Regions from separate parts of the Sphingobium sp. B1D7B genome, predicted to be linked through region 1. Evidence: predicted binding sites of a transcription regulator. Region 1 holds the regulator's gene; each other region holds the start of a gene.
The links. The regulator LexA, encoded in region 1, represses DNA repair genes until DNA is damaged. The targets are predictions, from matches to a motif close to GTTCCNCNCTTGTTCT.

Region 2: a site for LexA is predicted at 6,953-6,968, ahead of M2336_RS16670 (putative DNA modification/repair radical SAM protein). Genes of this name have one in related genera too.
Region 3: a site for LexA is predicted at 6,696-6,711, ahead of M2336_RS18020 (DUF6771 family protein). Genes of this name have one in related genera too.

Annotation. Positions count from the first base shown of each region.
Region 1 covers NZ_JAOQOR010000001.1:3,130,487-3,138,461, forward strand. The annotation lists gene mfd (transcription-repair coupling factor) at 1-2,446, shown strand, start outside; gene M2336_RS14685 (DUF6984 family protein) at 2,873-3,220, opposite strand; gene M2336_RS14690 (GFA family protein) at 3,363-3,863, opposite strand; gene M2336_RS14695 (bestrophin family protein) at 4,058-4,954, shown strand; gene lexA (transcriptional repressor LexA) at 5,080-5,784, shown strand; gene M2336_RS14705 (ComEC/Rec2 family competence protein) at 5,809-7,881, opposite strand.
Region 2 covers NZ_JAOQOR010000001.1:3,544,631-3,552,605, forward strand. The annotation lists gene M2336_RS16630 (ABC-F family ATP-binding cassette domain-containing protein) at 1-1,352, opposite strand, end outside; gene M2336_RS16635 (SIMPL domain-containing protein) at 1,492-2,226, shown strand; gene M2336_RS16640 (hypothetical protein) at 2,285-2,602, shown strand; gene M2336_RS16645 (response regulator transcription factor) at 2,651-3,316, shown strand; gene M2336_RS16650 (sensor histidine kinase) at 3,390-4,694, shown strand; gene M2336_RS16655 (MerR family transcriptional regulator) at 4,699-5,103, opposite strand; gene M2336_RS16660 (glutaredoxin) at 5,172-5,951, shown strand; gene purC (phosphoribosylaminoimidazolesuccinocarboxamide synthase) at 6,001-6,780, opposite strand; gene M2336_RS16670 (putative DNA modification/repair radical SAM protein) at 6,971-7,975, shown strand, end outside.
Region 3 covers NZ_JAOQOR010000002.1:107,359-115,333, forward strand. The annotation lists gene M2336_RS17820 (ParB/RepB/Spo0J family partition protein) at 1-72, shown strand, start outside; gene M2336_RS17825 (Abi family protein) at 298-879, shown strand; gene M2336_RS17830 (WGR domain-containing protein) at 1,069-1,332, shown strand; gene M2336_RS18080 (TraC family protein) at 2,135-2,353, opposite strand; gene M2336_RS17835 (hypothetical protein) at 2,247-2,771, opposite strand; gene M2336_RS17840 (hypothetical protein) at 3,020-3,400, shown strand; gene M2336_RS17845 (DUF3768 domain-containing protein) at 3,935-4,324, shown strand; gene M2336_RS17850 (DUF4942 domain-containing protein) at 4,470-5,834, shown strand; gene M2336_RS17855 (hypothetical protein) at 6,360-6,503, opposite strand; gene M2336_RS18020 (DUF6771 family protein) at 6,503-6,694, opposite strand; gene M2336_RS17860 (HU family DNA-binding protein) at 6,876-7,169, opposite strand; gene M2336_RS17865 (FitA-like ribbon-helix-helix domain-containing protein) at 7,766-7,975, shown strand, end outside.

The DNA.
Region 1 (7,975 bases):
GATCCACCTCACCTCCAGCTTCCACGAGCCCGAGAGCGCCCATGTGCTCGATTTCGGCGTGGACAGCGCCCGCGACTTCGCGCCGGAGCGGGCGCAGGGCGGCAATGTCTATGAGGCGGTGGCCAAGCATCTGGAACAAAGCCAGCGCAAGGGCCGCAAGCGCATCATCGCCAGCTACTCCATCGGCGCGCGCGAGCGGCTGAAGGGCTTGCTGGAAGACCACGGCGTGCGGGGGGTCACACTGGTCGATAGCTGGCAGGAAGCGCTCGGCGCGCCCGCGGGCCGCGTGGCGCTGGCCGTGCTGCCGCTCGATCACGGCTTTGCCAATACCGAACTGGAAGTGCTGACCGAGCAGGACATGCTCGGCGATCGTCTGGTGCGGCGTCAGAAGCGGCGCAAGAGCGCGGACGCCTTCCTCGCGGAACTCGCCACGCTCACCCCAGGCGATCTTGTCGTCCATGTCGATCATGGCATCGGGCGCTATGAGGGCCTGACCTCGATCCCGGTCGGCAAATCGCCGCATGACTGCGTGGCGCTGGCTTATGCCGGCGGCGACAAGCTCTACGTGCCGGTCGAGAATCTCGACGTGCTCTCGCGCTACGGTTCGGGCGAGGATGCGGTGTCGCTCGACAAGCTTGGCGGCGAGGCCTGGCAACGCCGCAAGGCGCGGATGAAGGAGCGCATCCGGGAGATCGCCGGAGAGCTGCTCGCCACCGCCGCCCAGCGCGCCTTGCGGGCCGCCCCTGCCTATGAGGCGGAGAGCGCCGGCTATCCCGCCTTCGTCGACCGCTTCCCCTATGAGGAAACCGAAGATCAGGATCGCGCGATCAGCGATGTGCTGGACGATCTGGCCGCCGGCAAGCCGATGGACCGGCTGGTCTGCGGCGATGTCGGCTTCGGCAAGACGGAGGTCGCGCTGCGCGCCGCGTTCGTCGCCGCGATGGCCGGCGCGCAGGTCGCGCTCATTTGCCCCACAACCCTGCTCGCCCGCCAGCATCACCTCAATTTCGAGGAGCGGTTCCGCGGCTTCCCGCTCAAGGTCGGGCGCCTCTCCCGCCTTGTCGGCACCACCGAGACCAAAGCGACAAAGGATGGCCTGGCCGACGGCACCATTGACATCGTGATCGGCACCCATGCCCTGCTGACCAAGGGGCTGGAGTTCGAGCGGCTCGGGCTGGTGATCGTGGATGAGGAGCAGCGCTTTGGCGTCGTTCACAAGGAGCGGCTCAAGCAGCTCAAGGCGGACGTCCACGTCCTCACCCTCACCGCCACGCCGATCCCACGCACGCTGCAAATGGCGATGAGCGGATTGCGCGAGCTGTCCGTCATCCAGACGCCGCCGGTGGATCGCCTCGCCGTGCGCACCTATGTCATGCCGTGGGATGACGTGGTGCTTCGCGAGGCGCTGCTGCGCGAGCATTATCGCGGCGGGCAGACCTATTTCGTCGTGCCGCGCATCTCGGACATGCCGGACATGGAGGATTTCCTCCGAGAAAAGGTGCCCGAAGTGCGCGCCATTTCCGCCCATGGCCAGATGTCGGCCAGCGAGGTCGAGGAGCGCATGTCCGCCTTCTACGAGCGCAAATATGATGTGCTGCTCTCAACGACCATCGTTGAATCCGGTCTCGACATCCCGAGCGCCAACACCATCATCATCCATCGCGCGGACCGTTTCGGCCTCGCCCAGCTCTACCAGTTGCGCGGCCGCGTGGGCCGATCCAAGACGCGCGCCTATGCTTATATGACAACCCCGGCCGACCGGCTGACGACGGAAACCGCCGAAAAGCGGCTGAAAGTCCTGTCCGATCTCGATACGCTGGGCGCCGGCTTCCAGCTCGCCAGCCATGATCTCGACATTCGCGGCGCGGGCAATCTCGTCGGTGACGAGCAGAGCGGCCACATCAAGGAGGTCGGCTTCGAGCTTTACCAGTCGATGCTGGAAGAGGCGATCATGGAAGCCAAGGCGGGCGGTGCCGCGCTCGCCCCGGCACCGGACAAGTCCTCACCGCAGATCAATGTCGAGGCGCCGATCATGATCCCGGAGGATTATGTGCCGGATCTCGACCTGCGCATGGGCCTCTATCGCCGCATCAACGAGCTGGAGGACAAGGGCGCCATCGAGGCCTTCGCCGCCGAACTGATCGACCGCTTCGGCCCCCTACCGGACCCGACCCAGAATCTGCTGACGCTGATCGACGTGAAGCTCAATTGCCGCAAGGCGGGCATCGCCAAGATCGACATCGGCCCGCGCGGCGCGCTGGTGAGCTTCCAGAACGACCAGTGCCGCAATCTCCCGGGCCTCATCGGCTACGTTCAGAAACTCGGCGTCATCGCCAAGCTGCGGCCCGACAGCAAACTCGTCATCCAGCGCGCCTGGGGCGACCCCAAGGCACGGCTGAATGGGGCGCTGAAGCTGAGCCAGGGGTTGGCAAAGAGTATTGGGTGAAGGGCGGATTAGCGCGAAAGCGCGCGATGTGGGGCATGTAACGGGACGGCGCCGGAGGGTCGAAGCAGAGACACCGGCTGGGCAGCTTTCCTCGACGCTGAGGAGTCATCATGGCTCCTATCGATAGAAAAAAGCTGCAGATGCCGGCCTTCTTCTAGCTTCACCGTTCCTGCTGAGTAGGATCCGAGGTGCGCAGCAGGCGCGTATCGAAGAGCCGTATCGAAGCATCCCAGTGCACGGGCCGGTCCTTCGATACGCCGCTTCGACAAGCTCAGCAGCTACTCAGGACGAACGGAGGGAATTCCGACAATGGCGTCGCGCCTGATTAGTCCGTGTTCAACACCAACGTCGGACCACAGCCGTAGCCGCTTTGAAGCGGTGACGAAGGATCGGTGAACGACATGTTCTAGCGTGGGAAGCGGCCGCTCAAGCCGGAGCGCGTTTGTCGAAGAATGAACAAGGCTCAGGGATTTTGATAAGTGGGCTGAAATCAACCGTCCAAAGATCAAGTTCGTACAGATCCCCGTCTTGGTCCAGAATCAACCCAACCCTAACTTGCATCCCATCTTCGTCGTAAAAGCCGCAAGAGCCAGCCTCGCCTCCATATGTGCGTTCGAGCTTTTGCGATACAAATGACAGGCTTCCCATCCCGCCATCATCCATCTCCTCAACGAGAAGCTCAGGCGGTAGGGCGTTACTGCACTCGTTCACCTCCCAAAGGTAGGCAACCAACGCCCGCTCTTCAGGCTTAAGAGGGCGAGGTGCAGAGTGCATTTAACGTCAAATAAGGGATTCAATATTGACTGCAATGACATGGTATCTGGACAGGCAGGTTTTAAGATTGCCGATGATAGCTGACGTTCTTGCCACCAACCCACTTCACGGCCGCCCCTGGAAGCGTCCCGCCCGAGCCGTCCTACTCAATCCATAGCCCATGCGCCCGGTGCCAGTCTTCCAGCCCCTCGTCTGGATAGCCGTCGAAGCACTGGTCATCCGACCCGATCTGCGGCTCGACCCAATTCGCCTTTGATCCGAGCATCATGTGCACCAGCGACGGCGGCTTGGGCAAATCGCTGTCGATCGCGGAAGCGAAAGGGTGGAGCAGGTCGGGATACTCTGGGCTGAACACCCAGAGCGCGCTCGCGCAGGCCGGGCAGAAGTGCCGCTCGCCGGTGCTGACGCGGCATCCGCCCTCGCCCCCACCGCCGCCATCGTCCAGCGCAGCGTGATAGACGGCGGTCTCGCCTTCCACCTTGTGCGTGCGCTTGTCGGCGTGGAGATTGATGGCATAGCCGCCACCGCCGGCGGTCTTGCGGCAGATCGAGCAATAACAGCGCAGAAAGGGCACCGGCGCATGGCTGTCGACGGAAAAGCGCACGGCGCCGCATCGGCAGGAACCTTCGAGCTTGAGGGGCATGGCACGGTCCTCTTGTAGTGATCGTCTGTCAAGCTGAACCGCTGCCCTCCCCGCCGGTTCCCTCAGCGCCCATTGCGCGCTTCCCCTTGCGGCCACTTAATCCTTGATCTGCGCGCGCATCCTCCGCATGGCGAGCGCGCCCGGTGCCCGGCCCATGTCCGGTGGCCGCGTGCCCTGGCAGGAGATGTCCGCCCGTGATCGTTCGCAACCGCCTTGGCTTGCTCGAAGTGCTGTTCGCCTATCGCGGCACGATCATGCCGCATATCCAGCATCGGCTGGCAGGCATCGCCGTGGCCAGCGTGGCGGCCATTCTGGCAGCGCGCGCCTGGCCAGGGCTATTCGCGCAGATCAGCGGCATTCCATTCGCCCTGATCGGCCTGTCGCTCTCCATCTTCATGAGTTTCCGCAACAGTGCCTGTTATGATCGCTGGTGGGAGGGCCGCAAGCAATGGGGGGCGCTGATCATCGCGAGCCGCTCCTTCGCACGGCTCACGTCCTCGCTGCCTGAGGAGGAGCGCGCCCCGCTGCTCCGCGGCGTCTGCGGCTTCACCAACGGTCTTGCTGCCCGCCTGCGTCAGCACGACGAGGCTGCCGCGATCGGCCGGTGGGTGAACGATGGACCGTGGCGCACCTCCCCGAACCCGACCGACACCGTACTCTACGAGATGGGCGCGCACTGCCTGCGCCTGTCCGCAGACGGGCGGATCAACCCGATCCATCATTCGCTCATCGAGGGCCAACTCAAGGCGCTCAGCGATGTGCAGGCGGCCTGTGAGCGGATCGCCAGCACGCCGGTTCCGTTCACCTATTCGCTCATTCTCCACCGCACGACCTACGTCTTCTGCCTGTTGCTGCCCTTCGCGCTGGCGGGCTCGCTGGGCTGGTGGGCCCTCATTCCGGTGCTGGTGGCGAGCTATACCTTCTTCGGGCTGGACGCCTTGGGCGATCAGCTGGAAGACCCGTTCGGCTATGATCCCAACGACTTGCCGCTCGATGCGATGACACGGACGGTCGAACGCGAAATGCTCGCCCGCCTCGGCGCGACCGATCTTCCCGCACCCATCGCGCCTGACCAGCACATCCTGACCTGATCGCTCGCCCGTGCGTGGGACGACACGCCAGCCACCGAGACCTGAGATATTTGGCCGATCCGTGTTGACGTGGCTCGATTCGTTTCCTAAACGTTCTCCGTCCGTTCCATATTGGGGAACCACTCATGTTGACCGCCAAGCAACAGCAACTGCTCAGCTACATCAAGCAGCATCTCGATCAGGGTGGCGTCTCGCCCAGTTTCGAGGAGATGAAGGAGGCGCTGGACCTCAAGTCGAAGTCCGGCATCCATCGGCTGATCAGCGCGCTGGAAGAGCGCGGCTTCATCCGCAGGCTGCCCAATCGCGCGCGGGCGCTCGAAATCCTCAAACTGCCGGATGGTATGCCCGTGGCAGAGCGGACGGAAGAGCCGGCGGCGGCCACCAACGTGACCCCGCTGCGCAAGGCGGCCACCGCGCCGGCGCGGACGATCTCCATCGCCGCCAATGACGTGATCGAAATTCCGCTGCATGGGCGCATCGCTGCCGGTCTTCCCATCGAGGCGATGGAGAGCGACACCATGTTGCCGGTCCCGGCCGCGTTGCTGGGCGCCGGCGATCATTACGCGCTAGAAGTCTCCGGTGACTCGATGATCGAAGCAGGGATTTTTGACGGTGACTTCGCGCTGATCCAGCGGACCGAAACGGCGCGCGATGGCCAGATCGTCGTGGCCCTCATCGACGAGAATGAAGCGACGCTCAAATATTTCCATCATGACGGCCGCAAGGTGCGGCTCGATCCTGCCAATCGCGACCATGAGCCCCAAACCTATGAGGCGCGGCAGGTGCGCATTCAGGGCCGGCTCGCAGGGCTCTTGCGGCGCTATAACTGAGGCGGGCGATATGGGACGCCGGCTCTAGCGCGAGCCGGTGCCCGCGATCCAGGGATGGCGGCTGCGCGGGTCGTGGCCCGGCACGATCTCCCGACTGTCGAGCAGGATCAGTGCACCGCCCATGGCATTCAGCGCAGGCCGATCCAGCTTTGCCCAGCGCGGCACACATCCCGGCGGCAGGGGCCGGTCAGCGATCACAAGATCGGCCTGCGCGCAGGCGGCCACCAACTCGGGATAGGGAACGAGCAGGCGCGAGCGACTGATCAGCAGGTGAACCGGCGGCTGGTCAGCACGGCCCGGCAATGTCATCGCGCACATGTCCCGCGTGCATCCCGTGTCCGGCGCCTGCGCGAGGGACGCAAACTCACCGTCATAGGCGCTCGCTTCAGCCAGAGTCGTGCGAACATAGTCCCCGCTTCGGTCCCGCAGCAGTGCCATGCGCCCATCGCGCAGGCGCACCGCCACATGATGGCCGTCGGCGGTGACGAGCACGTCGGCGGACGGTGCCAGAAATGTCAGGAAAAAGCCTAGCGCCGTCAGAGGCAGGCCCCACCAACGCAGCGCCGTGTGCCAGAGCATCAGCCACAAGAGGCCGATCATGGCGAGCGCAAAGGCCAGTCCGCTGGAGACGGGCAGCGATAGCGTCGCAAAGGGCTGACTGGCGATAGTATGCGCAATCCACAGCAGGAACTTGAGCGCCACACCGACCACCCACCAGACCGGCGCCCCCAGCCCCACAGCGTCGAGCACCAGCGCGAGCACCTCAGCCGGCATCACCACGAAACTTGTGAGCGGAATGGCGATCATATTGGCCGCCGCGCCAAGCAGGCCCGAGCGATGAAAATGGGCAAAGGCAATCGGCGTCAGCACCAGCTCGACCAGCAGCCCGGTCGCCAGCAAGGCGCCGAGGCTGCGGGTCCAGCGCTTTATCCGCCCCTCGTCGCGTCGCTCGAACAGCCGCCGTGCGGGGGGATATTCGTAAAGCGCCACGATTGCGGTCACGGCAACGAAGCTCATCTGGAAGCTGGGGCCGATGACAGCCTCAGGCCAAAAGATCATCACGATCAGCGCGCCGGTCGCGATCAAGCGCAGCCCGATTGCCTCGCGGCCCAGAGCCATGCCCGCGATCACCAGCAAGGCGGCAATGCAGGAGCGGATCGTCGGCACCTGCGCCCCGGTGAACACAGTGTAGCCGATGCCCGCCGCGCCGCCCACGCAGGCGGCGATCATCAGCACCGGCCAGCGCAGCGCGAGGGCCGGCGACAGCGCAAGCAGACTGACCATGATGAGAATCACGCCGCCGATCAGCGCGGAGACGTGCAAGCCACTGATCGAGAGCAGATGGGCAAGCCCGCTGCGCCGCATCGCGTCCGCATCCGCCTCGCTGATCCAGTTCTGATTGCCCGTGGCGAGCGTGATCGCGATCGTCCCTTCCGGTCCCGGCAACCGCACGGCGATGTGGTGGGCGAGAGTCGCGCGCGCATCCCCGCCAGCGGTTGCCGCATCGAGGCGCTGCACTTTGCCGAGTGCCCGCCCGGTAGCGCCGAGGCCGGAAAAATAGGCCGTCCGCGCAAAATCATAAGCGCCCGGCAGGGCAGCCGGTGCAGGCGGCATTAGCCGCGCTCGGACGGCAATGCGGTCCCCTGCGGCAATCTCCTCTGCCATCTGATCGGGCGCCGCGTTGATGCGGACCCGCGCCGGCAGATCGGGCCGCGACAGCGGCGCGACCTCCAGCCGCACCAGTCCCCGGGCAGCCAAGGGCGTTGCCGAGAGGACTCGAGCCTCCATCTCCACCACCGCGGCGCGCGCAAGTGGCGGCTGCGCAACAAGAAGCGCTTTGGCCCAGATCAGCAGACAGCCCGCCGCCAGCAGCACCGCGCCAACGGCGAGCGCAGCGGGCAAGCGTCCTCCGCGCCCCACGGCGCCAAAGGCGGCGGCGACGCCCAGCCAGAAGGCGATCCACGCCATCCACTGCGGTGGCGCAGGCAGGGTGAACCAGGCGATAATCCCGGCGCCCAGCAGGATCGGCACCCACAGTGGGAGTTGCGCCCGCTCAGCCTCCAGCACCGATTCCGCTCGGGCATGAAGCCGTCCCAACCAGACACTGCTGCGGCGCAACAACGGTATTTGTCGAGCCGGAAAAGGCGTGCTAGGGGCATTCTCGTTCACTAGGAAACCCACCCGCGACATA
Region 2 (7,975 bases), 410 kb from region 1:
GTACCGTCATAATCGGCAATCACTTCCTGCAACAGATCGAGCGTTTCCAAGTCGAGATCGTTAGTCGGCTCGTCCAGCACCAGCAGGTTGGATTCGCGCGCAAACTCCCGCGCCAGCAGCAGGCGCGAACGCTCGCCGCCCGAGAGCGTGCCGATCTTCGCCTCGGCCAGCGAGGGATCGAACAGAAAGTCCTTGAGATAGCCGTGGACATGCTTGCGCACGCCCCGCACATCGATCCAGTCGCCACCCTCGGCCAGCACATCCCGCACCCTTTTGTCCGGCTGCATGAGCGAGCGTTGCTGGTCGATCACGATGCCGTCCAGCGTCTTGGCCAGCGTGATGGTGCCGCTATCGGGCTGCAGATCGCCGGTCAGCAGGCGCAGCAGCGTCGTCTTGCCGGCCCCGTTGCCGCCGACGATGCCGATGCGGTCACCGCGCTGAATACGGATCGAGAAATCCTTGATGACCGCGCGGTCGCCGAACTGCTTGGTGACATGTTCGGCGGTGATGACGCTCTTGGTCTTGGTGTCGTTGGCGGTGACCTCCAGCTTGGCGCCGCCCTGCGGGCCGATCATCGCCGCGCGCTGGGCGCGCATCTCCCAGAGCTTGGCCAGCCGGCCCTGATTGCGCTTGCGCCGCGCCGTGACGCCGCGCTCCAGCCAGTGCGCCTCGATCTTCAGCTTCGCGTCGAGCTTCTCGGCCGCGCGGGCCTCGTCTGCATAGGCCTTTTCCATCCAGGCCTCGAACCCGCCAAAGCCGATCTCCTGCCGCCGCAGGCTGCCCCGGTCGAGCCAGAGCGTGGACCGGGTGAGGCGCGTGAGGAAGGTCCGGTCATGGCTGATCACGATGAACGCGCCATTGAAGCGCGTCAGCCAGTCTTCCAGCCAGGTGATCGCGGCGATATCGAGATGGTTGGTCGGCTCGTCGAGCAACAGGATATCGGGCTCGCTCGCCAGTGCCCGGCAAATCGCCGCCCGCCGGCGCTCGCCGCCCGACGCGGTCGCCGCCGCGCGGGAGAGGTCGATGCCGAGCTGGTCCGCAATCGCTTCCACCTCATGCGCCGCCGGCGCCTTGGCGCCAGACGTGGCGAAATCATGCAGCGTTGCGAAGGCGGAGACGTCCGGGTCCTGCTCCAGCATCACCACATGCCGTCCCGGCACGACCGAGCGCTTGCCTTCATCCGGTTCCACCGTGCCAGCAATCAGCTTGAGTAGCGTCGTCTTGCCGGCGCCGTTGCGGCCGATCAGCGCCAGGCGATCGCGCTCGCCGACATGAATATCCAGACTACGGAACAGCCAGCCGGCGCCCTGGATGAGACCGAGATTCTCGAAGGAAAGAAGTGGCGGGGCCATGGCAAGGCGCTAAAACAGATGCAGGCGGCGGGAGCAAGGGCTGAGGCGCCAGATGAACGGGAAGAAACTCGATGGGTCAGGATGCGTTCAGAAGCTTCAGCCCATTTCTATGGCCATCACACAAAAGGGAAAATGTTCCATGCGTCGTTTGCCAATTCTGCTCGCTGCAACTGCCGCTCTCATGACGCCGGCGATCGTCTCGGCCCAGCCGCAACCGCCGGCACCCCAGGCAGCCAAGGGCCCGCTGCTGAGCCTGAGCGTCAGTGAATCGGTGAACAGCGCGCCGGATATGGCGACCATCAACACCGGCGTGCAGACCCGCGCGATGTCAGCAAAGGATGCGATGGCGCAGAATGCCACCCAGATGGACAAGCTGATCGCTGCGCTTGTGAAGGCTGGCATCGCCCGCAAGGACATCCAGACCAGCGGCATCAACCTCAACCCGCAATATGATTATAGCGACCGCACAGATGGCAAAGGTCCGCGCTTCATCGGCTATGAAGCCAGCAACCAGCTCACCGTCGCAGTCCGCAAGCTGGATAGCGCAGGCGATCTGATCGACTCGCTGGTCGCAGCGGGCGCAACCAACATCAATGGCCCGAGCTTTGGCATTGCCGAGCCGGACAAGCTGCTCGATCAGGCCCGCACCAAGGCGCTAAAAACCGCGCAGGCCCGCGCAAACCTGTATGCGCAGGCGACCGGCTTCCGCACCGCGCGCCTGGTGAGCATCTCCGAAGGTGGCGGTTTCGCGCCGCCGCCGATGCCGATGATGGCTATGCGCGACTCTGCTGCAGCGGCGCCGCAGACCAAGATCGAGCCCGGTGAGATCGCCACCTCGATTTCCCTCAACGTCCAGTATATGCTGGAACCCTGAACGGGGGACAGATGGGACATTCAGCGCTTGTTCAATGCTTGATGGCTAACACGGCATCATGAAACATCTTTCATCCTCTCTTCTGCTCGGCGGGCTGATGGCACTGGCGGCCACCAGCCTCCCGGTTTCGGCGCAGAGCTTTGCGCGGGGCGATGACCAGCGGGCGGCGCGGCGCGCCATGCTCGACGGTGAGGTGATGCCGTTTTCGATCATCAAGCGTCGTGTCGAGCGCGAGATCAGCGACGCCCAATATGTCGGCGTCGCCCCATCCGTTCGCGAAGGCGTGTACCGGATGCAGTTCCTCCAGCAGGATGGCAAGGTCATCTGGGTTGATGTGGACGGCAAGACCGGCAATATCATCGGACGGACGCGCTGATCCGGCCGGATCGCCTGCGCACGCTCCCTCATTCGGAAAGGAAAAGCCATGCGTCTGCTGATCGTCGAAGATGAGCCGACCTTGGGCAAACAGCTCAAGTCCACGCTCGAAGGCGTCGGCTATGCCGTCGACTTGGCGACCGATGGCGAGGACGGCCATTTCCTCGGATCGACCGAGAGCTACGACGCGATTATCCTGGATCTGGGCCTGCCGGAAATCGACGGTCTGACCGTGCTCGACCGCTGGCGCAAGGAAGGCTCGGCGGTGCCCGTGCTTGTGCTGACAGCGCGGGATAGCTGGTCCGACAAGGTGGCCGGGCTCGATGCCGGTGCAGACGATTATCTCGCCAAGCCGTTCCAGAGCGAGGAACTGATCGCCCGCCTGCGCGCGCTCATTCGCCGCTCGTCCGGCAATGCCTCGTCCGAGCTCATCGCCGGCAGCGTGCGGCTGGATACCCGCTCGGGCAAGGTCACGCTGAACGGCGAGCCGGTGAAGCTGACCGCGCAGGAATATAAGCTGCTCTCCTACCTGATGCACCACAAGGGCAAGGTGGTGAGCCGCACCGAACTGATCGAGCATATTTACGATCAGGATTTCGACCGGGATTCCAACACCATCGAAGTGTTCGTCACGCGCATTCGCAAGAAGCTGGGTGCCGATGTGATCTCCACCATCCGCGGTCTTGGCTACAGCCTGGAGGACCCCGCTGGCTGAACCGGCGCCGCAAGACGCGGAGACGGCGCCCGCGCCAGCCTCCAGCCGCAGCACCGGATCGCTCAGCCGCCGCATTCTCGGCATCTCGGCCATCTGGATCGGCCTGCTGTTGCTCGGCGGCGCGCTGGCGCTCGACCGGGTGCTGGTGAGCACCGTCACGCGCACCTTCGATGACGGCTTGTCCTATGTGCTGACCGCCATGATCTCCTCGGCGGAGATCGGCCCGGAAGGCGAAGTGCTGTTCAATCGGCCGCTCGCCGACCAAAGGTTTCTGGAGCCGGCGAGCGGGCTCTATTACCAGATCAGCGGTCAGGGCCATGAAGACTGGCGCTCGCGTTCGCTATGGGACCGGGCGATCCGCGTCACGCCGGGCATGACCACCAATCCCGGCGAGGGGATGGACAGCAACCAGTTCCCCGATGAGCCGCTGCGCCTGATGGCTCGCACCGTGATCCTGCCGGGCAGCAATACGCGGTGGATTTTCATCGTCGCGCAGGCCCGCGAGGGCCTGGACGCGCAGATCCACGCGCTGCGGGCCACGCTGTTCAACAGCTTCGTCATTCTTGGCGTCGGGCTGATCATATTGGCCGGCTTGCAGGTGTTCTTCGGCCTGCGGCCGCTGCGCCATATCCGCCGCGAAATCGCGCGCATGAGGGATGGCGAGAAAAGCCGCGTAACCGTGCCGCTCCCGCGGGAGGTCCAGCCGCTGGTCGAGGAATTGAACGCGCTGCTCGCCCATAACGAGCAGCAGGCGGAGGAAGCCCGCCGCCACGCCGGCAATCTCGCCCACGCGCTCAAGACGCCGCTGACGGTCGTGATGAACGCCGCGACGGCCCAGTCGCCCGACCTGGCCACGACAGTGGTGCGGGAAACCGGGACGATGCGCCGCCAGATCGACCACCATCTTGCCCGCGCCCGTGCCCTCGGCCGGCGCGGCGCGGCGCAGAGCCGCACATTGGTGTGGCCGAGCCTCGAAGCGGTGGAGCGCGCCGTCGAGCGCCTCTACCCGGATGTCCGCATCGACCGCGACGGCGCGCAGACGGCCGTCGTCCGCGTCGAGCGGCAGGATCTAGACGAGCTGCTCGGCAATCTGGTCGAGAATGCCGCCAAATATGGCGGCGGCAGCGTGTTCGTCACCGTGGTGCAGAGCACGCCCTGGGTCGACATTCTCGTGGAGGACGACGGCATGGGCATTCCCGAGGCCGCGCGCGAACGCATCTTCGATCGCGGCGTGCGGCTGGATAGCGGCAAGCCCGGCACCGGCCTTGGCCTCGCCATCGTGCGCGATGTCGCGGAAATCTACGGTGGCTCTGTCACGCTGGATGAGAGCGAGGACCTAGGCGGCCTGATGGTACGCCTGCGCCTGCCGGCCGGATAAGGCCTCACACGCCGAAGGATTGCAGGATCGGGCACGGCCCTTCTTCGGAACGGGCACAGGTCCGCGCGAGTTGGCGCAGCGAGGCGCGGGCCGCTTCGAGTTGCGCGATCCTTTCATCGAGCTGGACCAGCCGCTCTTCCGCCAGAGCGCGCGCGCGGGCGCGATCCTGCCCCGCGTCCAGCGACAAAAGCGTGCGGATTTCTTCCAGCGTAAAGCCGGCCTGCTGCGCCGCCCGAATGAAGCGCAGCCGCCGGACATCCTCCTCTCTATAGCGCCTTATGCCCCCGGACAGATCATTGCCGGCCTGTTTCTCAGGCGTAGGGAGCAGCCCCTTGCGCTGGTAGAAGCGGATCGTCTCGACCCCCACACCGCCGGCTTTCGCCAGACCCGAAATGCTGATCGCCGCCATGCTTGACTCCGTACCATGGTACAGACCCTATATGGGGTGCATGGACTTCTCAGCAAGGATGAGCGTCAATGCCTGAACCCCGAAACCCGAAGGGCCGCAAGGCTGTCCTCTATCGGATGGTCATGCCGACCCACATCTGCCCCTATGGCCTCAAGGCGCTCCACCTGCTGCGCAGCAAAGGCTATGATGTCGAGGATCGCTGGATCGAAACCCGCGCCCAGCAGGAAGCCTTCAAGGCCGAGCATTATGTGACCACCACGCCGCAGGTGTTCATCGACGGTCAGCGGATCGGTGGCCATGATGACTTGCGCCGCTTCCTGGGCCTCAGCGTCAAGGATCCGAACGCGACGAGCTATACGCCTGTTCTGGTCGTCTTCGCTGTTGCGGCGCTGATCGCGCTGACGATCGATCTGTTGACGGCCGCGCCGCTGCTCAGCCTGCTCACCCTCGAGCGCTTCATCTCCGTGACGATGATCCTGCTGGCGATGCTCAAGCTGCAGGATGTGGATCGGTTCGCGACCATGTTCCTGGGCTATGATCTGCTGGCCCGCAAATGGGTGCCCTATGCCTCAATCTATCCGTTCGCCCAATTGGGCGCCGGCGTGCTGATGCTCGCGGGGGCCCTGCCCTGGCTCTCGGTACCAGTCGCCGCGTTCATCGGCGGCATCGGCGCGGTCTCGATCTACAAGGCTGTCTATGTGGAGAAACGCAGCCTCAAATGTGCCTGCGTTGGCGGCGGGACCAATGTGCCACTCGGCTTCGTCTCGCTGACCGAAGACCTGTTCATGGTCGCCATGGCCCTGTGGATGGGCCTCAATGCCTGGGTGCTGCCCGGCGCGGCGATGTAAAGGCGCGGGAGCCGGGCGCCGCTGATGAGCGCCCGGCCCGAAACGTCTCTTACTTGCCGCGCTTCTTGCGGTGGCTCTCCAGATCGAGAACGTCGTTCTCAAGGCCCTCGGGCAGCAGGCCCAAGCGGCGCGCGACTTCCTGATAGGCCTCGACCTCACCGCCCAGATCGCGGCGGAAGCGGTCCTTATCCAGCTTCTCGTTAGTGGCCATATCCCACAAGCGGCAGCCATCGGGGCTGATCTCGTCGGCCAGAATGATGCGCGAGAAATCGCCATCCCAGATGCGGCCGAACTCCAGCTTGAAGTCGACCAGACGGATGCCGATGCCGGCGAACAAGCCGCTCATGAAGTCGTTTACGCGGATCGCCATGTCGGCGATGTCGTGCATCTCTTCCTGGCTCGCCCAGCCGAAGCAGGCGATATGCTCTTCGGTGATCAGCGGATCGCCGAGCGCATCATCCTTGTAATAATATTCGATGAGCGTGCGGGGCAGCTGCGTGCCCTCCTCAATGCCCAGCCGAGTGGAGAGCGAGCCAGCAGCGACATTGCGCACCACGACCTCGATCGGCACGATCTCGACCTGACGGATGAGCTGCTCGCGCATGTTCAGCCGCTTGATGAAGTGGGTGGGCACGCCGATGTTCGCGAGCAGCGTGAAGACATGCTCGGAAATCCGGTTATTCAGCACGCCCTTGCCGGAGATCGTCCCCTTCTTCTGCGCATTGAAGGCGGTCGCATCGTCCTTGAAATACTGGATCAGCGTGCCGGGCTCGGGACCTTCATAAAGGATCTTCGCCTTGCCCTCATAAATCTGGCGACGACGGGACATGTGCGGGTGCCTACTCATCAGTTGTAAAAATCAAGGCCCCGGCGGCGCGAATCAGCGAGGATCAGCGGACACCGGGGCTCTTCCCCAGCGCATAGCGCAAGGCACATGGCAGTGCAATTTTCAGACGAACCGAGCCGGGCTGGCCTGCTCGGTGCTTGCCGCCCCAGCCGCTGGAACATATAAAGAACAAATGAAACAGGAGACGATTACGGATCGGCTGGCGATCCTTGCGGACGCCGCCAAATATGATGCCTCCTGCGCATCGTCCGGCACGGCCAAGCGCAACAGTCGCGATGGCAAGGGGATCGGCTCGACCGAAGGCATGGGCATCTGCCATGCCTATGCGCCGGACGGGCGCTGCATCTCGCTGCTCAAGATCCTGCTCACCAATCATTGCATTTTCGACTGCCATTATTGCGTCAACCGCAAAAGCTCGAACGTGCGGCGGGCGCGCTTTACGGCGCAGGAAGTGGTCGAGCTGACGCTCAACTTCTACCGGCGCAATTATATCGAGGGCCTGTTCCTCTCCTCGGGCATCATCAAGTCCGCCGACCATACGATGGAGCAGCTGATCGAGGTCGCCCGTGCCTTGCGGGAGGATCATGGCTTCAAGGGCTATATCCACCTCAAGACGATCCCCGAGGCCGATCGCGCGCTGGTCGAGCAAGCGGGCCTGTGGGCGGACCGCGTCTCGATCAATGTCGAACTGCCGACCGAGCGCGGCCTGACCGATCTGGCGCCCGACAAGAATGGCGGGCAGATCGAAGGCGCGATGGCGCGGCTCGGTTCGGCCATGGTGGAGGCGAAGGATGCGCGCAAACGCTTCAAGCATGCGCCGATGTTCGCGCCCGCCGGCCAATCTACCCAGATGATCGTCGGCGCGGATGGCGCCAGCGACACGCAGATCATCGGCCGGGCCAGCGAATTGTACGACCGCCATCGCCTGCGCCGCGTCTATTATTCCGCCTTCAGCCCGATCCCCGATGCCAGCGCCGTTCTGCCGCTCAAGCGACCGCCCCTGATGCGCGAGCATCGGCTTTATCAATCCGACTGGCTGATCCGCTTCTACGGATTTTCGACAAGCGAGGTGCAGACCGCGACGGACGATGACGGGATGCTGGCGCTCGACATCGACCCCAAGCTGGCCTGGGCCTTGCGGCACCGGCAGGATTTTCCGGTCGACATCAATCTGGCC
Region 3 (7,975 bases), on a different contig from region 1:
ATCGAGGGACCCGAGGCATTCAATGATAGCGGCGATGAGGACGAGCTGCCCGAACTGGACGAAGCTGCCTGACAAGGGCGCCGGAGGGGCCTCGTCGCCCCTCCGACACACTTGGAGGGCCGTTACCACGGCCATTTTGGGGCGCTGCGCGCAAAAGAAAAGGCCCGCCGGGGGGGCGGGCCTTTAGGTATCCTTTGACGATGAGGGGGGGCGTGAGCCCGCTTTCTCAAAGCCGTTGAGTGACATATAGGCCTGTTGACGACACCGTCAATAGCGTAGGCCTAAGGATGTATCGCGTTGCCCTTTACGACTGATGAAGCCCAGGAATTGCCCGGCATCATATCAGCACCGCGCTTTGCTACTTACCTCCAGGCCATGGGTAATGACAGGGACAAGGCCCTGGCGCTCTACGAGTGGAATCTTGATCTATCGGCTGCCTTGTTCGTCCCTTTGCAGGTTTGCGAAGTCGCAATCCGCAACGGAATCTCCGAGGGGATCGAGCGCGTGCACGGCGCAAACTGGCCTTGGAACAATGGTTTTCTTCGGAGTTTGCCAAGGCCGCGAACAAGAAAGCGCTACAGCGCTGCTAATGACCTAGGCCAATGCGCTTCCTATTTGCCGACAACCGGCAAGATCATTGCCGAGCTCAAATTCGCGTTCTGGGAAAATATGTTCACCGTCGGACAGGAGACGCGCATCTGGAACCAACATTTCCGCGCCTGCTTTCCCGGCGCCCCGCCCAACCAGTCTATCGCGCAGTGCCGTCTAACCGCATACAATGATCTTCGCGCTATCCGCCAGTTGCGCAACCGGATTGCTCACCACGAACCCATTTTTGCGCGTGTGATCGCTGACGATACCAACGCATCCATGACATGATTGCGTGGCGCAGCCCGATTTCAGCTGCATGGATGGACAACAAGCAAGCCGTTCTCGGCTTGGTGCAGGCCAAACCTCAGCCCTGAAGATCGTCGCGCTGGAAAGCTGATCGAACGACTGAATCAGTCCTGACATACTGATTCAGATTTCCGGTTGGACCTCGCGCGCGCGCGCGAGGACAGTGCGGCTATGCTCGATGCCGACGATCAGCTCATCCGCCTGCAGGCCGTGGACCTCGCACGCAACATCGCGCGCCGCTACGAGATTCACGTTCAGCGCGACCTCTTCGGCGCAATCGTCGTTGACTATAGCTGGGGCCGCATCGGTGCAGCCGGGCAAGCCCGGCGCGTTTCGTTCGATGACGACGATCGCGGTGCGCGCTTCGTTCGCCAGCTCCTCGCGCGCAGAGAGACGGCGACCGCCAGAATTGGCGTCGCCTATCGCCGCGTTTAGCCACTGTGGTCGCCCGCCGTCCGCCGGCTCAACAAATCGAGCGATTTCGCATCGCACGGCGGAGCCGCAGTGTTCAGGCCAAGCAGAAGATCCTCGCGGCTGATCAGCGGCAGCCATTGGCGACCATAGCTCCGCGACGCGAGATAAAACACGCTCCCATGGCAGGCGACCATGCTGCAGCGGTCAGAGCGATCGATAAGGGTCGCCATTGGGCCGTGCTTCAATCCCAAGGCCTCCAAATCGACGCGGAGCTGCACGCCGCAATGCCGGCATTGCGCGCGCGCCAGCGCATTTGAATAATGCAATGCACCCAGCGTCCGCGCCCAACGGGGAAAAATCCGTTCAATCTTAGCTGTCATGCGGTAATTCTACCGGCTCACGGAATCGTGGTCCAGTTCCATAGGTAGGTAAATCTGAGCGCGACCCTACGGGTACGGCTCTATCTTCGCTGCGCTCCGACCGAGCCAGCGTGCCGGCGTCTCGTCCCTTCGGGTAACGATCCTCGCGTGGTAGAGCCGGGCAGGCCACTCCCCTTCGCCAGCTCTTGGGCCAGCGCCCCGTTCCGCGGCCTTTGATGCCCGAAGATCCTCGTGCGCGCGCCGGACCATGCCGGCGACACGGTAGGGCCGCTGCCACGGCCGTCCTGGGGCGCTACGCGCGTTCCGGGGCCTGCTCCTCCCCCTCTGCTACGGCCTGCCAGCGGCCGCTTGTCCATGCCGCCTAGCAGATTAGCATGTCTCATACCCATGAGTGGGCTCAGCAGCCATGTAACCCAATCCAACATAAGCGGCCATCGCCCTGGCTATTGTGTTGGCGCGGGCCTCGTTAGCTGCAAATTCAGGACTTGTCGGATATGCTGCAACAAGTTGCTCCTGAGACATGTTCGGAAATTGAGCGACATACTGCTGCCAAAGCTAGTTATTGTATTGCTGCATACTGTTAAGAGAGTGCGCCAGTTCGTGGGCAACCACGTATAGAGCGCCATTTTGATGTTGCGTATACTGATACGCCAATTGAGCATTGATCAACACGGGCACATTGTTGCCATTCGACCCTACCAGGTTCTCTCCGGCTCGCCCCGGTCCAAAATTCGTGGTGACTAATCTGAATGTCATGTTCTTCGCGTTAGCTAAGACTTCGGCGAATGAGTAACTGCCGGAACAGGGCACCAAAAAAGTGCCTTGGGAGTAAGAATAGAGCGCGGCTGCCCCTCCAATCCCGATGAGGGCGTTTTTGATCTTGCCAGCAGTAATAACAATTTCGGGAGTATTAGCGTCTTCGTCGATCGTGACATTGTTTTTGACGCTCAAGTCGGACATCGCGAGGTCCGCTAGTGCAACCCCTGGGCCCGCTGGCGATCCCCCGCCGTCAAAATTATAATAATCCGTCTGCATAAATACAGAGTATGGGCGCGCGGTGACGACGATCTCGCTCGGCATCTCACTCTCCAACTAAGTGCTTCGTTTCGGGACCCGAGTGTCGGAATAATATCGTGATCTGTCAATAAGATAGTGCGGAATTCAACGGGTTGGGCGGGTAGGCATCTTGTGATAGGATGCCTCATGTCGAGCACCGATGTGAGAGGATTGCTATGTTAATCGGGCGAGTTGCTGCCGCTTCGTTCATGATCTCGACCTCAGCCTTATCACAGGTTCCCCCTCCCCCGCCTCTCCCTGGCCAAACGGCCATGGAGCAGAAGCTGGTAAGAGCCATCGAGGGTAAAAATTTAAATGGCTACTCGGCACTGCTCGATGACAAGGTTGTTGTTACCGAGGATGGTAAAGAAGTCGCGCGATCGAAAGAGGAATGGCTAAGCATTTTTGGCAGCAAGCTGGGTGCAAAGGGCGTAGTATTTCGTATTGAAGCAGGATACTCATCATTTGGAAAAATTCTTCTAATTGAGTATTTCAATTCGATGGCGAGTTGGGGGCGCAGCACACCCGCGCACTGTTGTTGGTCTTATGATGCCGTCTCATATGATATTGGGTCTACCGGGAAAATCATCGCGATTAGAAGGCTGCAGGGGGGCGACAAGGTGTTTCATCAAACGGACACCAGAAATAAGTAGCCTGTTCTAGGCAAGCAGCGATTTCAATTTGGACTTCGCGCGCGTGTGGTTTGGGCGCGACCCTCCGGGCACGGCTCTATCTCCGCTGCGCTACGACCGAGCCACCGTGCCGGCGTCTCGTCCCATTCGGGTGACGATCCTCGCGTGAGATAGCCGGGCAGGCCACTCCCCTTCGCCAGCTCTTGGTCAGCGCTGCGTTGCGTGGCCTTGATGCCCGAAGATCCTCTGTGCGCGCGCCGGACGATGCCGGCGACACGCTAGGGACCGCTGCCGCGGCCGTCTCAGGGCGCTGCGCGCGTTCCGGGGCCTGTTCCTGCCCCCTTTGCTACGGCCTGGCCGTCTCCGGCGCTCACGCGCCTCCGCTTGGTCGTGCGGGAGGTATCCCCAACGCTCAGTCGCTCCGCTCCCTGCGCGCCGGGTGATCCCCCTCCCCCCCGCACGAGCCGATGCAAATTCCCCGACCCAGTTCGCCACTCGGCAGAAGCCGATGGCACGGGGCCATCGCCTTCGGCTCCAAATCAGAAAGGGAAAAACATGACGATCCAGAATGCCTCACAGCCGCAGAGCAAGGTCGCGAAGATCGCAGCGCTTAACGACGCCATGCGTAAAGCACTGCCACAGGCCACTGGATTTAATCGTGTCGTCTTCACCGCAGGCATCGATGCCATGATCGGCGATGCGGCCCGTTGGCCCGGCTATGGGCGTCAGGCCGAGCTGCTGCGTGAGGTCCGCCAGTTTGACACGTTCGACAGCGACAACGACCCCCACGGCGAGCGAGATTTCGGGCTGTTCGATTGGCAGGGCACAAGCTGCATGTGGAAGATCGACTATTACGACACCGCCTTAGAGTTCGGTTCCTCAGACCCCAGCGATCCCAGCAAGACCGCGCGCGTTCTCACGATCATGCGTAGCGACGAATACTGATTGCGTGCGGGGCGGCCGAGCGCGCCGCCCCTCCCCCTTCCCATTCGACATCATCAGGAAGACTGACGCCGTGAGCAACGACCTCATGCACCGCGCCCAGATCGACGAGATCACCGCAGGGCGCAGCCGCGCTATCGATCTTTGGATGCAGGCCTATGACAACTTCCATGCTCTCACTGCCGAGGCTGCAAAAATCTGCGTTGGAGGATCTGTCTCCCTCCCCGTCGGGCGGTTTGAAAAAATGGAGTTGGCCGAATCGTTCCTTGCGGCCGAGATCAAGCGGAAGCGAGATCGCGAAACGGGCAAAATACATGAGAAGCCCGCTCGGGACGACTTTGAAGACCAGATTACCGGCGCGATCGACTCCCGCTGCTGGACCCATCTTCTGGAGACGCTTGGCTTTGACCAACTGCTGGACCGTCAGGCACGCGAGGAGTTCTATTCAAGCTTGAAGGGCGCACCGCCGGCATTCACCTCTGAAAATTGCACGTCGACGTTCGGCAACATCTGGGAGAACCGCCGCACGCTTTATCTGCGCGGTATTGCCAACACGTTCATGGCTCTGGACCGCCGGTTTCGGTCACATGACGGGTTCAAGATCGGGTCGCGCCTCATCATCGAGCGGGCGCTAAGCGACAGCCTGAATTGGTGGGACAGTTACAATCGCCGCGATACGCTGCGCGATGTCGAACGCGTGTTTCGCGAACTGGACGGCCTTGGCCCCTGCCCCGAGCATCAGAGCATCATAAGCCGGGTGACGGGCCTGCACGGACAGACCCCTTGCGTCATCAAGGGCGAATATTTCCGGGTGCGCGTGTTCGGCAATGGCAATCTGCACCTCTGGTTCGAGCGCAAGGATCTGCTGCGCGAGGTGAACAAACTCCTGGCCGAATATTATGGCGAGGTCATCGGCGACGCCTACAACAGCACCAAGGCCGACGACGCGCCAGAATATCATCTGACCCCCGCCAAGAATTTCGGAGCCTTCAACTCGTCCGAGGACGTTGCCGGCGAAGTCATGCGTTATGCGCAAATTGGCTCAGGGCAGCGCGTGCTGGAGCCCAGCGCCGGCACGGGCATTCTGGCCAGGGCGGCGCGAGACAGGGGTGCGATCGTTTCATGCATCGAGCTTCAGCCAGGTCTCGCCTACGAGCTGCGCGTGCTGCACGGATTCGATGATGTCCACGAAGCGGATTTCCTCACCATTCAGCCTGACACAGAGCTGTTCGATTGCATCATCATGAACCCGCCCTTCGATCGCGGCCGCGACTGCGATCATGTCCGGCACGCCTACCAGTTCTTGAAACCCGGTGGCGTCCTGGTCGCGGTCATGAGCGCCCGCGCCGAATATGGAGAGGACCGCCGGCACAAGGCGCTGCACGATCTGGTTGAGCGCTGCAAACCGGCCTATGGCTGGGGCAAGTGGCACGATCTGCCCCCCGGATCTTTCGCCCATGCCGGAACTCAGGTGAACACGGTTATTCTGGCAATCCGCAAGCCGAGCAGCTAAATATCGGACTTTCCCGCCCAGCGTGACTGAAGGCGAAATCGTCACGTTGGGAAACCGGGCCGGTGGATCGCTCCACCGGCCCATTTCCTTTGGTGTTCTGATCGCTCGATGTAGCGCGCTTGGCTCCCAGTCGCGGCTAGGCTGTCGGTTTTCCGTCGCGCAATCGCTCGATGCGTCTAAGCGCTGCGTTCATATTCTGTGATCGCCCGATTTCAGTCTCGCTTGTGCAGCTATCCCAAAAGTACTTCAGCGCCTCATTGGGGACGCCGAGGAAACGCAGCGCTTTCAATGCGAGGCGCACGTCCGGCCCATCTTGCTTTCCTTGGGCGCTACGGGCGCACGCCTGTTGTAGCACCTCCATCGCTTCATCCATGGTCGCGCTGGAGCATTTTCAGAGTGGCGTCGGCAAACTGCCTCATGGCCCGATGCCAGTAAGGCCCCGCCTCCTCCCATGGAGGATCAATGGCGCGATCGCGGCGACTATTCCACATCTCTTCCGCCAACTGCTCCGCGAGCGCGTCGCGATCATTGGTTGTGCAAAGCCGACACCGATCCATCGTCCTGCTCCGACATGGGGGCATCCCACTCCTGAGGCGTCATGCCCATCATCATTTCGAACAGCCCAAGGTCGAGCGGTTCGTCCTCATTTTCAGGATCGAGCGGGCGCATCAGAACGGGAGGCTCGCTTGTCGAGGGTCTGGGACACCCTCCTCCCCGTCCATCAGACTCTGGATCTGCAGGGCGAGTTCCTTTGCCGCCGCCATGCGCAGAGTGTCGCGCGGAGCTGTCAAACCGACACGAGCCCACCCAGGGGCGGACAGCAATGCATCGGCGAGGTCATTCGTGCTGGGCTGTTCCATTGGAACAAAATAAGAACGGAATCTGATTCGGGTCAAGAGAGCTAGCGACCAATGGATGCTCTGCGGGGCAATCTGGCAACGGATCTGCGTCACGGGTATTGGATATGCACCCAGTATAGGGAAGCGACCCGCCAACTGGAAAACTAAGGCCGGTGGATCAACTCCACCGGCCCTTTTGCGCCTAGGCGTTCAGCGCGTCCTTGAGGCCCTTTGCAGCAGAGAAAGAGACCTTCCTCGATGCCGCGATCGTCATCGCCGCGCCAGTCGCGGGATTTCGCCCCTCGCGAGCGGGCGTGTCTTTGACCTTGAATTTGCCGAAGCCGTTTAAGCTGATCTCTTCGCCTTTAGCGGCGGCGGCCGCGATCTCAGCGAACACGCTATCGACATATTTCTTGGCGTCGGCCTTTGCAATGCCGTGCGCATCGGCCAGCTTTTGAGCGAGGTCGGCGTTATTCATCGTCTGGATGTCCTTCATTCGTAGCGATCGTTGCGGGCTTCGCATTTATCTGTGACCGCAGCTTCTGCCAACGGGCTGCATAATGGTTTCGCTAAGCACAAAATACAAATTAGGACTGCTCGATTGACTTAATACCAAAAAGTTGTGCCGGAGTTAACCCGGTTGTTAACTTAGTTATTATCGAGACAGCGGCATAAACAAAGATTAGAATGAGGAAAAAGTATCCAAATGCGCCAGCGTTTGGAAAGTATCGGTTAACTAGAATAGACAAAAATAAACAAAGTGCTGGGGTGATTGTGATTATCTCAGCCCAACCAATTATCTTTTTATCGCGTAGTGTCATCGTATCTTCCTATGTATCCTGTACGGTAATTACAGGTCATGCTGGCGGCTGTCTACTATCGGGGGCTAGCGTCAAAAAATCGGTCGTTTAGTTGACCGTCAACCAGCCCCGCCCTCTCCTGCTCATAAGGCAGCATTTCGGCGAATTGTGCGGCGCACAAATTATTCTCAATTCTTGATTGTCAACTTAATTTGAACAACGTTCGATTAAGTTGACAATTTGCCGTAGTGTGATATCATCTCTGTAGTTTGATAGCACGAAGGACATGGCTATGCCAGCACTGACCATCAGAAACATTCCCGATGAAATTCACCGTGGTCTGAAGATCCTTGCGGCGCGCCATGGCCGCAGCGCGGAGGCAGAGGTTCGTGAACTCATCGCAGCGGCAGTCATGCCACCAGATCGCATGAAGATGGGCCAAGCCCTGTGGGATCTCGGGCGCGAGATCGGTCTCACTGAGGAGGAGTTCGCTATCATGGAG